3 regions of the Pseudoalteromonas sp. SR43-3 genome follow, and region 3 is predicted to be linked to each of the others. Evidence: predicted binding sites of a transcription regulator. Region 3 holds the regulator's gene; each other region holds the start of a gene.
What was found. Region 3 encodes LexA, which represses DNA repair genes until DNA is damaged. Its sites were predicted from a motif close to TACTGTATNNNNATACAGTA; they were not measured.

Region 1: H5088_RS10350 (LexA family transcriptional regulator) is a predicted target of LexA. The motif match lies at 2,292-2,311, and genes of this name have one in related genera.
Region 2: dinB (DNA polymerase IV) is a predicted target of LexA. The motif match lies at 2,967-2,986, and genes of this name have one in related genera.

What each region holds. Positions count from the first base shown of each region.
Region 1 covers NZ_JACJEC010000006.1:217,194-221,834, reverse strand. The annotation lists gene H5088_RS10360 (HNH endonuclease) at 1-539, opposite strand, end outside; gene H5088_RS10355 (Y-family DNA polymerase) at 620-1,879, opposite strand; gene H5088_RS10350 (LexA family transcriptional regulator) at 1,864-2,280, opposite strand; gene cadR (Cd(II)/Pb(II)-responsive transcriptional regulator) at 2,755-3,144, opposite strand; gene H5088_RS10340 (cation transporter) at 3,226-3,861, shown strand; gene H5088_RS10335 (DUF3703 domain-containing protein) at 3,858-4,217, shown strand; gene H5088_RS10330 (cation diffusion facilitator family transporter) at 4,210-4,641, shown strand, end outside.
Region 2 covers NZ_JACJEC010000003.1:393,702-398,342, reverse strand. The annotation lists gene H5088_RS06340 (methyl-accepting chemotaxis protein) at 1-180, shown strand, start outside; gene H5088_RS06335 (leucyl aminopeptidase family protein) at 252-1,772, opposite strand; gene dinB (DNA polymerase IV) at 1,902-2,954, opposite strand; gene H5088_RS06325 (thioesterase family protein) at 3,636-4,064, shown strand; gene H5088_RS06320 (aldo/keto reductase) at 4,083-4,641, shown strand, end outside.
Region 3 covers NZ_JACJEC010000013.1:12,051-16,691, reverse strand. The annotation lists gene ctaD (cytochrome c oxidase subunit I) at 1-209, opposite strand, end outside; gene coxB (cytochrome c oxidase subunit II) at 209-1,351, opposite strand; gene lexA (transcriptional repressor LexA) at 1,835-2,452, opposite strand; gene H5088_RS14155 (PaaI family thioesterase) at 2,620-3,060, shown strand; gene H5088_RS14150 (hypothetical protein) at 3,061-3,441, opposite strand; gene H5088_RS14145 (hypothetical protein) at 3,755-4,480, shown strand; gene H5088_RS14140 (chaperone modulator CbpM) at 4,543-4,641, opposite strand, start outside.

The sequences.
Region 1 (4,641 bases), on a different contig from region 3:
TGTGGTGGCTGAGCGCCTTTAGATTGGTTTGCGTTGTCTTCTACAGCTAAGAGATTTTCAAAGTCGTTGGCAAATGCTCTTCTTTGATCTCGAGTCCAGTATTTACCCCCCATTTCATGGGCATGGGCTAAAGGTACAATATGGTCTATGTCGATATCTGAGGCTTTATAAAATGTTTGAGCAGTGTATGGGTCTATCCATTCACCCCAAGAAACGTTGCAGGGCTTATTTCGTTTAAATTTAACTGGTGACTTTGAATCTCTAATGAGTATTTCAGCTCTTGCATCCTGGCAGTCATTATCGGCATCAACCCAATGTGGCCAATCTTTTCTATTATAAGTAAGCGAGCCAATTGCGAAGCCTTTTGGCACTGGTTTAATTATATTTGGCGAACTGGATGTTGGCTTGCTTTTACTGCTATGGCAGTGATACTCGTTTCGCTTTTTATCGTTATGGCAACCCTCTGAATTCGTTCGACCACTGTGAGCTGAGGCACTACTGGAGGCCATCAAAGTTAGTATTAATATTAGCGCTTTCATTAAAATTCCTTATACCTGACGTTATTTAACCAATAACGTCACTGTCTAAAGCTATGGTTGATAAATATACAATAACCGATTTAATTGCATTTTATAATGGGGATGTCTGACCAACGTGTTGTGTAGTGAGGTGATAAGAAAGCACGCTTCATATTCCACGTTTGTGTAAGCTTTTCACTGCCGATTGATAAAGTGCCCACGCCATATCGTTTATTTATAGCATCTAAGCACTCCATCATCCTTGGTTTATCTTCACTGACAGAGAACATGTCAGCTTGTTGGAATATCTCACTCTCTAATTCTATTGCACCAATACCGCAGCGATAAAAGCGCGTATTTACTTTAAAAATATCATTTATGACGTCAGAGACGGCTTTAGCCATAACACTGGTATCCGATGTCGGTATGGGAAACTCATATAGAAGTGATTTTTTATAATAAAATTCTTCGTGAGGTGAGCTGGCAGCAAATATAACGATACGTTTTGCTAAAGAGTGCTGATCCCTCAGTTTGCGGCCAACAATGGCAGCATGCGTAACGAGAGCTGATTTTAGTGTTGTTATATCACAGACTCTTTCACCAAAGCTTCTTGTAGAGTATATCTCTTTTTTATTCTGCTTTACTTCATCCCAACTTAAACACGCGATACCGTTTAATTCGCTGACTGTTCGCTCAACGACAACACTGAACATTCTTCTCATGGCCTTAGGATTTTGGCAAGCGAGCTCCCAAGCTGTGTTAATCCCCATGAATTTAAGTTTCTTTCCTAAACGGGAGCCTATGCCCCATACATCAGTGACATCCATTCGCGTCAGTATTGCTTGGCGAGAATGCTCATCGTTAATAACTGCAACACCGTTATAGCCGGACAGCTTTTTAGCTGCATGGTTGGCGGCTTTAGCTAGCGTAGGTGTCGTACCAAACCCAACACCAACGGGTAGACCGGTTTCACGCCAAACAGCACGGCGTATTGTTTGTCCATAGTCGGCCCAATCATCAATGATTTTAGTGAAGCCAGTAAAACGAAGGAAAGACTCATCGATACTATAAACATAGTGGTCATCACAAAAGCGGTTTATAACCGTCATCATTCGATCGCTCAAATCAGCATACAGCTCATAGTTTGATGAGCGAACAACCACATTATGTTGTTCTAGGTAGTTTTTAACTTTGAAGTAAGGCTGAAATTTTGGAATGTTCAGCTTTCTGGCAATAGGGCATATGGCGCAAATACACCCATCGTTATTTGTTAGAACCACAACTGGTTTAAAGCGAATAGAGGGGTCAAAGACCTTTTCTGCACTCGCATAAAAAGCAACAGCATCTACGAGGGCAAACATCGACTCAGCTCGGCTTTATTCTTATGAAGACGAATGCTCGAAGTAACAACACCTTCTAATTTAAAGTCATCATTTTCAGAGATATAAACAGACTGATAGTTTTTAGAAGCAGAAATGAGTAAACGGTTTTTTTTATCTATTATTTTACACACAAAAGTCCCGTTATAACTCGCAACAATCACATCGCCAGTACTCACATTTTCAGCTCTATCTACAACGAGTAAGTCACCATCGAAAATCCCTACATCTTGCATTGATTCACCCGATGCTAAACCGATAAATGTCGCATTAGGGTGCTTTATTATGAGTTCATCGAGTGAAATTCCAAGCTCTGTATATTCTGCTGCAGGAGACTCAAATCCTGTAATACCGGCCTCTATAAAAATTGGAATAACAAACATACGCACCTCTACACTGTTTATTTGTACAGTATAATTCAGCTTGCAACGCTTACCAAGAAATTTAAATGTTAAATGAGAGCTTAACTAAGCTAATATCGTTCTTACTTCAGCAAAACAATGAGTTATCGAGATATCATCTTTAATGAGGTGTCACCGTTTCGTGAAAACTATTCTGTGGAATAATCTTAATTAAAGACTGGCCTAAAAGCCTATTTAGTTATTAATATAAAGGCGGTTTTTTGAGCAAACTATAAGAAAGCGGAAGAGGGGTAAACTCGTTTTTGCCCCAAAACGTGTTGAGGCGAATGCCTCAAAAGAGCGATCAACGGACATTCGACCTACCTCAGTCGAACGACTGCTTAGCCCAAAAATGCGGACATAGCTATTTATTCTTTATCTAATATCAATTAGCGAACCATGTACAATTATGAAACCTTAGGCAAACGTAAACTACAAGACTTGTAGATATAAGTATCACTCTTCAAGCAACTGCAATACCCCACATTCTTTAACTTTTCTATCATCTGTGCATGCCGAGGCTATCTCAGATAGGGTAGCCTTTAGCTCCTCAAGCTCTGCAATGCGATGCGTGACGTCAACCATATGTTGATGGATCAAATTGTTCACACTAGAACAACTTTTATCGGGATTATTTTTTGTATCCAACAGCTGTTTAATTTCTATTATGGTCAAATCTAATGAGCGACATTGTTTAATGAATCGCAGTGCTCTCAACGATGATGCGTCGTAAATTCTGTAGTTGCCTTCACTGCGATTGCAAGCCTCAAACAAATCCTGTTTTTCATAAAAACGGATCGTCTGAATAGAACACCCACTTTTTTTTGATAGCTCACCTATTTTCATAAACGTGCCTTTGTGTTGTTGACTCTATACTAGGTATAGACTTTACACTGTACCTATAGTTTTGGGAATAAGAGTTGAACAATGAGTGGTTGCGGCTGTGAAGTGGAAATCAAAGATGCCTCACAAAAACGGGTTCTGTATTGGCTGCTCGGCATCAATGCGACGATGTTTTTCGTTGAGATGACCGTGGGTATTTTGGCTGACTCTACTGCTTTAATAGCAGACTCTGTGGACATGCTAGCGGATGCCGTTGTATACGGCATAGGTATTTATGCTGTGGGCAAATCTATACTTCACAAAGCCAAAGCTGCGAAAATCAGTGGTTACTTTCAGCTATTGCTGGGCGTAATTATTCTTATTGATATTACCAGAAGGTTATTCTTGGGCAGTGAGCCTATCTCATCACTAATGATAGGAATGGGGTTCATTGCACTAATTGCAAACGTCGTTTGCTTGGTGATCATTCGTAATCATAAAAACGACGAAGTACATATGCGAGCCAGCTGGATTTTTTCGGCCAACGATGTCATCGCCAACATGGGTGTCATTATCGCCGGAGTTTTAGTGGTATGGCTTGATAGCAGAGTACCGGATTTGGTTATCGGCTGTATTGTGTCGATTGTCGTGCTGCGCGGAGCGTGGATGATCCTCAAAGATGCCAAGCAGGAAGTACTTAATAGCGAAGTACAGAAAGGTAAAGCGGGTGATCCACTATGACATACAACAAAGCGGTTAAGCCACATATCGATTCCAAATTAACAGATTACTCAGATGCAATGTCTAACAATAATGAGAGGCAGGCATTTGCAGCGCTGGAGGATGCGCATGTAATTGGTCAGCACTCTACTTATTATCATTGTTTAATTCATTGTAAAATGCTGCGACACGGTCTTCTAAACAAAGATTGGAGAGCCGTTTTTGGACAAGTAATAAGAATAGTTGGTGCTGCAACCAAAACAGCTATCGGCCTTGTACCTAAAGGGAATACAGGTGGCACTGACATCAGCCCCTTTAAGCGACTGCCAATCAGTGCTGAAAATCAAGCGATATTGGACAAAATCAACCATGCATAATCATAACCACAGTCACAGTGATAACAGCGCATCAAAACGTATTGGCTGGGCATTTTTCTTGAATGTCGTGTTCACTATCATTGAATTTATCGGCGGGTGGCTGACAAACAGCACGGCTATTATGGCCGACGCAGTGCATGATTTGGGCGATAGTTTATCCATTGGCACCGCTTGGGGCTTAAATAAACTCAGTGATAAACAAGCAACCAATACATTTTCCTATGGCTATAAACGCTTTTCACTTCTTGGTGCATTGATTAACGGGTTAGTGTTAACGACTGGCTCAATATGGATCTTATTCGAAGCTATCCCAAGGCTTTCTGCACCCGAAATGCCGCAAGTCGAAGGCATGATACTCCTGTCAATTTTTGGCATCGCCGTTAATGGATTTGCTGCGTATAAACTTAGCGAAGGGAATTCCTTA
Region 2 (4,641 bases), on a different contig from region 3:
GCACGTGCCACAGAACAACAAACGCAAGCTGCCGACGAGGTTAATTTGCGTATAAATGAGCTATCTCAATCAACTGAGCAATCATTAAATAATACTAAGCAGCTTACCGATGCCAGTGATAACCTCAAACAAAGTAGCGAAGGTCTTTCGAGCGTAGTTAATCGTTTTAAATTAGATTAATCGATAGCGTTCTCATAAAATGCAAAAGCCCTGAATTAACAGGGCTTTTTTATTACATGTAAGTTTTTAGCTTACAAACAATAACGTGCAAACAAGCTCGTTACTGATGCAGCTGTTGGCTTACCATGCTGCCAATCACCGCCTTCAACACCGCTACCTGCTATATCCATATGAACATAAGGTAGAGGCTGTGCAGAGTCGTTACCGTGCTTATCAAGCCCACCAACAATAGCCATAAACGCCATAGGGAACTGATGTCCACGAGCAGTAACGGCAGATGCTGCGTTATTGCTAGATAAAACATCGTCAGCTAGCGTACGTGGTTTAATAAAGTCGTAGTCTTCACGTCGTGAACGCGATACTTCAGCGCCATCGGCCCACAAATCTCCAAGGTCAGCTATTTGACGTGAAACACCAGCACTACGAGCTGGACCATTTTCAACATACGCACCGTAAGGACCCATTGCGCGAGCTGCATGACCCGTTAATGTAGCTACAGTAAATAACGTTGGATTAATCTCACCTTTAGCTAAATCTTTCATTTCGCTAAGCAGGTCGCCCATTGCTAAACGCCCTTCTGCATCGGTATTACCAATACGTACACGAACACCTTCACGGCTAGTAATAATTTCATCTGGCACAAAACAATCTGAGCCAATAGAGTTGCGAACAACAGCTAAGTACGATACCACTTTAACGCCTTTAGGCTGATAATCAGCAACGGCTTTCATAAAGCCCGCAACAGAAGCTGCGCCGCCTTTATCACGGCTCATGCCTGCCATATGGCCGCCTACTTTTAAATCTGCACCGCCTGTATCGTATACAAGGCCCTTACCTACAAACATAAGTGTGCGAGTAATTTCGCCCTCTGGTACATATTCAAGCTTAACAACACGTGGGTGATGGCGCTCAACTGCATACGATGCGCGAGCAACTGTACTTAGCATTGGGTAGTTTTTATCAATAGCTGCAATATCATCAATTACGTCAACTGCAATGTTTGAGCCTTTAAACAATTCAACGCAGTAATCAGCAAAACGTGGGGGAGCCATACGCTCAGGTTCAGTGCCACACAGGTCACGCGCTGCATATTGGCCTGCTGCAATTGCATTAACAGCTTTAATAGTTTGCTCGCTTGCGCCAACTAAACCAATCTGTGTAATTGGTTCAATGCTTTCACCGTGATATTCACGCGCTTCTAATGGCTGCCATAAGGCTTGGCAAGCGCCTAAATAAGCAACTTCTAAAGCATGCTGATAACGGCTATCGCCATTTAAATTTGGTAAAAATAATGCAGGGTTAATACTGCCCGACGCTTTTGCTTCGTTAATTGCTAATTTAGCAGCATCAAAATAACGACGCACGTCGTCGTAATCTCTATTTAACGGACCGGTTGGCGCAAGTACAACGCGCTTGTTTTCAATTACTAATAAAGTAACTTGCTTACCGATGCGAGAATCTACGTTTGCTTGAGCTAAAATAGCATCACGTAATGAGTTATTTGGTAACTGAGAAAAGTCATTACTAATAATAATAAGCGCATCATGAGATGTGCATTCAAGGCTTGCACTAACCGCTTGAGGGTATGCCATAAATAAGGTCCTGTTAGAAAACATAAGCCCCTATTATCGTCGATTTAAATATTGAAGACCAGCAAGGAGCGATGAGCTAATCACATAACCTATCAATAAATGGCAACTTGGAGTTACAGGCTTTACAGCTTAATCGAGAATACTAAGTTGGAAGTTTTGCTCTGGCTCGTTTTTAATGCCAACGCCTATGCCAAGTAATCTTACAGGCTGTTGTAGCCCACGCTGGTAGGCCTTAGTAAATAGTTGGATAAATATTTCTGTGTTGAGCTCGTGATATACCTGATCGGCTGAGGTCACTACAAAATTTGCGAACTTCACCTTAACACTCAGTTTATTAATACGGTTTTGTAACTGCTGTTTATTTAGCCTTAAAACTAATTCGTCTAACAATCTTGGCAGCTCATCTAAGCACTCTTGCAAACTTGTTTTGTTGTACTCGTAGGTATGTTCGACACTCAGCGATTTTCTTATACGATCCGTAGATACTTTACCAACATACTCACCTGCACATTTTTGATAAAGCGACACACCAAAATTACCCACATGTTGCTGCATCCAGTTAACGCCTTTATCACGTACATCCTTGCCGGTATATAAGCCTTTTAAATTTAGCTTTTCGAGCGTTACTTTGCCCACTCCTGGAATTTTCCCCAGCGGTAATTGCGCTAAAAAGTCATCAACCTCATCAGGCAAAACGACAAATTGACCATTCGGTTTGTTTTCGTCACTGGCTATTTTGGCAATAAATTTAATCGGTGCAATACCTGCTGATGCAGTGAGCCCTGTAGCATTGTAAATATCGGCTCTTATTTGCTGTGCAATAAGTGTGGCACTGCCTTTACAAGCGGTGCTGTCTGTTACATCTAGGTAGGCTTCGTCTAAAGAAAGGGGTTCAATTAAGTCTGTATAGCGGCTAAATACTTCACGTATTTGGTTTGAAGCTTCTTTGTATACAGCCATGCGCCCTGGGACAATAACTAAATCGGGGCATAATTGTTTAGCATGATAGTTCGACATAGCCGATCGTACGCCATACTCTCTAGCTATATAGTTAGCGGTTGAGAGCACGCCTCGTCGGCTATTGCCTCCAATAGCAAGCGGTACACATGCAAGTTTTGGATTATCTCGCATCTCTACTGCTGCATAAAAGCAATCCATGTCTATGTGAATAAACTTCTTCATCACCACAATAATAACTGGTTATTTATACAGTCATTATTATAGAATAAAATGTGATATGCAAGCCTAGGGCCTGTTTATCTTTCGAGGTTAAATTTGCAGCAGTATGTTTGGTATTTAGGCAAGGCAGAGCCTATGTAGTGTGGTTATTCCCCATAAATAGGCGATAACGTAGCACAAATGCCAAACATATGCTGCCCCAAGGGTTCTGCCTAGGGGCAATTTACTCTTTGTTGCTCGGTTTTTACTTAGCCCACTAGGTCACAAACCTCGCGCCGCGATTAAATAGCCCCTAGATTGAACAAATTTTAATCCTGAAAGGTCAACAGGCCCTAGTTAACGATTAAAAAAAGTGTTTATTGTCCTCCGATCTCTTATAACCTCGTAGCCAATACATAACCTCAAATAAAAATCCTGCCAACATTAAAATGATAGCGCCAGATTCATTCCCCATCGCGTAACAGGTAAAAGAGGCTATAAAAACCAAACAAGCTAAGGACCAATTAATTATATTCTGCATATTATTACCTTTGTGTGTTTTTGTGTGTGTCTGTGTAATTTAACTGTAGACCTAAAATTAAACAGGTACAATCATCTTATAAAAAAAACATGCCATTAATTACCTTGAGCTCGTAACACCATGTTGATAATCTAAGTACTTTGAAAATCAAGGGCCAATAAATAATGCAAACGTTTAAAGATCAGCACCCTATTCATACCGATATCACCGTAGCATGGGCTGATATGGATGCGCTACAGCACGTAAATAATGTAGTGTATTTACGTTACTTTGAAATAGCCCGAATCGACTTTTTAAATAAAATAAATCTGTTCGATACAATAAGCCCAAACGGTGTGGGCCCAGTAATAAGCGAAAATAACGTTCGCTATAAACGCCCAGTAACTTTTCCCGACACACTCACTGTAGGCGTTACAATTACAGATCTTAAAACAGATCGCTTTACCATGAACTACACCGTTTACAGCCATGCACAAAAAGCAATAACGACTACGGGTGCATCTAAAGTTGTAATGTTTGATTTTACTACAGGGCAAAAAGCCCCAATCTCCGAGCCTCTTTTATCGGCTTTAATCAGCCATGCTCAAAACTAATTTAGTTAAGGAATTTTTATGCAATACAACCCACTAGGTAGCAGTGGCGTAAACGTATCTCGAGTGTGCCTAGGGAGTATGACTTGGGGTAAACAAAATACTCAAAGCGACGCTGATGAACAAATAGCCTACGCGCTAGAGCAAGGCGTAAACTTTATTGATACAGCCGAAATGTATGCTGTACCTCCTTCGCCAGAGACCTATGGTAAAACCGAGGAAATTATTGGCAATTGGCTATCGCGTAATCAGCAAAAGCGCAGCGATGTGGTACTAGCTACAAAAATTGCAGGCAATGGATTATCGTGGGTACGTGATGGCGGCAATATTACTCGCCAAACAGTAATAGAAGCCGTGGATGATTCACTTAAGCGACTTCAAACAGACTACATTGATTTATATCAACTACATTGGCCAAACCGCTCTACCCCTCACTTTGGCAGACAATGGCCCGGCACTCTTAAATTTACCGACGTAAATACACAAGAGCAGCAAGCTAGTATGCTTGATATTCTAGAAGGCCTTAATGAATGTGTTAAAGCAGGTAAAATTAAACACTGCGGTTTATCTGACGATACAC
Region 3 (4,641 bases):
TCGACCAACTGTAAACCTGGTTGAAATAATTCAGCCCTGATCACCATGGCCATTGCGCCACCAATTAAGAACATGGTCAGCGAAAAAATTAAATATAAACTACCTATATCTTTATGATTAGTTGTGTAAAGCCAGCGTTTAAAACCTTTAGCTGGGTGATGAGCATGATGAGCTTCATTGGCGTTAGGTTGTTCTACTATGCTACTCATTAGTTCGCCTCCACTTTGGCATCAAGTGCTGTCTGTATTTGACTCGGTTGAATAACATCACCCGTATCATTACCCCACGCATTACGTTTATAAGTAATAACCGCAGCTAATTGCTTTATAGATAACTGCTTGGCAAAAGCTTGCATTGCCGTACCGGGTCGTCCATGGATAACTACATCAATGTGATCTTTTATATCGCCAAGCACTATCGGGCTGCCTTTAAGTGCAGGAAATACGCCCGGTAACCCCATGCCAGTAGGTTGATGACATGCAGCACAATTAGCCATATATACTTGTTCGCCTAAAGTCATTAATTCTTCTTTTGGGAGGGTTTTATCAAGTAATGCGGCATCTGCTAATGCTGCTTTTTGTTTAGCCTGCTTTGCATCTGCAAGCCATGTTTTAAAATCAGCCTCAGATTTAGCGACCACCACAACGGGCATAAAGCCATGGTCTTTACCACACAACTCAGCACATTGGCCTCGGTAAGTACCTTCTTCGTTTATGTTCGTCCATGTTTCGTTTATAAAGCCGGGGTTAGCATCTTTTTTAACTGCAAAATCAGGTACCCACCAAGAGTGAATAACATCGTCAGAAGTCATTAAAAATCGTACTTTTTGATTTATTGGCAGTACAAGAGGCTTATCAACCTCAAGTAAGTAGTTAGGATTTTTATCTGCAAGATTCGCGATTTCATCTTGCGGGGTAGATAAAATAGAGTAGAACTCTACATCTTCACCCATATATTCATAATGCCATTTCCATTGCGAACCCGTAATTTTAATAGTGAGATCAGCTTTGCTGGCATCTTCCATTGCAATTAGGGTTTTAGTGGCTGGTACTGCCATAGCAATTAAAATAACAAACGGAATTGCAGTCCAAAGTATTTCTACTTTAGTGCTTTCGTGAAATTGGGCAGGTACAGCCCCTTTAGATTTACGGTGATGAATAAGTGCCCAAAACATAATTGCGAACACTATCACCCCAATCACACAACATATTATAAATATGGTCATGTGCAGCTGATATACATTATTGCTTATATCGGTTACGCCTTTGCGCATATTGTATTGGCTGTTAGCCAAAACTGGGTGCGAAAAAACACATAATATAAGCCACAAGGTAGAGGTCAGTTTACCCATGTGACGGCTCCTTTGATGCTATTGCGAATGCAAAGCGAAGAGGCATACGGCTTAAACGCCAATTCGTTATTTTTATTTTTTTAGCCAATCTTATTTAATATTGATTGGTTTTGCTGCGCCAACAACGAGTTTGTGTATATTGTGTGTTCTCAAAACTAAAAAGCTGTGAGTTATTATTAGCTCAGCACATTAACAATTAGCTAAAAAACGAACAACAAGCAAGTTTTAGTATAAAAAACAATCAGGTGATATTGAATAATTAATAAAAAATCGGTAATCAACTGGGCAACAGAAAGTTCAAAATATGAGCAAAACAAAGGGGTTTAACGCATTCGGAGGGGGGAAATATAAGTGCAAAAAAGTTTACAGCTTAAATAGTCAGTGGGCTGTTTACGCCCTATTTTTAGTACAAATTTTAAAACAAAAATGCGTACTAGTTAGTACGCATTTATAAAACTGCTTGTTTAAAAGCTATTTTTAAAGTCACATCCAATCAGCGTTTCTTATAACGCCAACGGCTAAGCCTTCAATATTAAAAGACTCATTCTCAAGATCTACTTCAATAGAGTCAAAATCGTCGTTTTCAGCATGAAGTAATACTTTACGACCCGCTTTCTCAAGACGTTTTACAGTTACGTCTTCGTCTAGGCGAGCAACAACAACTTGTCCGTTTTCAGCGGTTTGAGTACGATGTACAGCAAGTAAATCACCATCCATAATACCAATATCTTTCATGCTCATACCGTTAACGCGTAGTAAAAAATCTGCAGCCGGTTTAAACATTAATGGATCGATTTTGCAGTGACTTTCAACGTGCTCTTGCGCCAAAATAGGTGAACCAGCAGCAACACGCCCTATAAGCGGTAAACCTAATTGTTCTGGCTCTTCTTCTTCAATTAATTGAATACCACGGCTTGCACCTGGTTTCATTTTAATTGCGCCTTTTTTAGCAAGTGCTTTTAAATGTTCTTCAGCAGCATTGGCACTTTTAAAACCTAATGTTTGCGCTATTTCAGCACGTGTAGGAGGCATACCAGTGTCTTTAATAAAAACTTTAATTAGTTCGAGTATTTGAGCTTGGCGGTTCGTTAATGGTCGCATACAACTGGTTTTCCATACAGTACATTTAACTGTGAGTATATACAGTTAAATAAAAATCGCAAATTTAAATTAAGCCTTAAAATAGCTAAAGTAATTTCACTTGTGTACATTTTAGGGATATAACTAAAGCTAAGTTTATAAATGATTAAAAATGCAAAGGAGACATTATGAGTATTTGGTACCAGCCCATCACCTTAGAGCTGTGCAAGCAGTTAGAGCAAGGCATTAATGGCCAAGGAACATTAATGAAAACTATGGGGATAGAAGTCACAGAAATTGGCGATGATTATTTGGTTGCCACAATGCCGGCAATTCCTGAGCATCATAACCCAATGGGCATGGTTCACGGCGGTGCTAACGTTGTACTTGCCGAAACAGTTGCCAGCTATGCCGCTAACTTTGTTGTCGATTTTACTAAATTCTACTGTGTAGGGCAGGAAATTAGCGCAAGTCATTTAAAAGCATCTCGCAACGGCACTTTAACAGCAACGGCTAGAGCGTTTCATATTGGCAAACGTAGTTCAGTATGGGAAATAAAAATTACAAATAGCCGCAATGAGCTGTGCTGCGTATCAAAAATGACCGCAGCAGTCGTAGAGCGAAGATAGTTACTTTTCGATTGGGTAAATGGTAATTTCCATACCCGCACCAATCGCAGATATACGCAATAATGTATCTGCATCTAAGGCTTGATTAAAGCACTTAGGAGAAGTCCCTGATTCAAAACCAATATCAAACGTTCTACGTGAACAGCTTAACCATTGCTTTAGCGCGTTACGCGAACACGATTCAATAAGCTCACATATATGGTTTATGGCTTTATCAGGTGTGCTCACCTCACCTGTAGCTTCAATACGCGCTAGTTGACGGTATTCGTCTTTGTCATAATGTAAAATCGTCGCGACTTTTTTCAAGTCCGCCACTAGCAAACTAATATCTTGCTTTGATTCAAGCTCAAGATCTACATTTAAAAATTGAATTTCCGACATCGTTTCGTATTTATCCTCTAATAATTTCATTGCAAACTTTAACGCAGTTTTACCGTTATACCAAATCAACTATGCCCTAATAACCACTTTATATGGATATTTCGCAGCTTTTAAGTATTTTTTAGCATTTAAAGCTAGCTGGATATCAAACATCCAGCTCAATTAAACAGATAAGTCATGTTAGGAATTTAAGTGTAATCTTTTTTATTTTTAAATGATTACAGTAAGCTATAGTTTAAACTGCGACAAAATGTCGCAGTAACTTATCCCATTAATGTAATAAACTAGCCTCTAAAAATAATAAGACTAAAACATGAATAAAAAAATATTTAAGCATGCTCGCAAGTTACATAAATGGTTAGGTTATTTATTAGCACTACAAATTTTAGCATGGTTACTAGGTGGTTTAATTATGAGTGCACTCCCTCTTGATAAAGTTCATGGGGAGCATCTTGCTACACGTACTCTTAATAACCCATTTACGCAGGCTGATTATGTTGCCTCCCTTGACGATATTGCCTCTCAGGTGGTTAATCCAACACAAATAATTTTTGAGAACTTCTTAACTACACCACTTATTACTGTCTTTAGTAATAACGAGCAGCAAAGCTTCAATGGCATAACAGGCCGACCATTTGAACCGCCAACTAAAATACAAACTACCGCAAATGCTAAAGCACACTTACTTATTGACGCTCAAGTAACAAGCGCTGTACTACTAAAGCAAGGTATGCGAGAAGTTGGATATAAAACCAATGTTTGGCAGGTACAATTTGACGACACATTTAACACAACACTGTACTTGTCAGAAAATAATGGCAAAGTTGTTACCGTTCGCAGCACGCTGTGGCGAATATTCGACTTTTTTTGGATGTTACATATTATGGATTACGATGAGCGAGAGGATTTTAATAATCCACTGCTTATTAGCTTTTCAGCAACCGGTGTACTTTTTTGTTTAAGTGGAATATTACTACTTATACAAAATATACGACTAAAACGATTTATCCGAATTAAAAATAAGAATAAATCAAAGTAGTCATATTGGTTTTTGAGAGCTAGCGCCCACTTATCAAAGAGTAAATAAGCCTAGGGCTTATTTTATTCCAAGTGCTTAAATCGACTCAAATGTCGCTTTAACATTTCGTTTTCGAAAATCAACTCATCACGCTCATCCAGCAATTGTAAAACTAAAGCTAT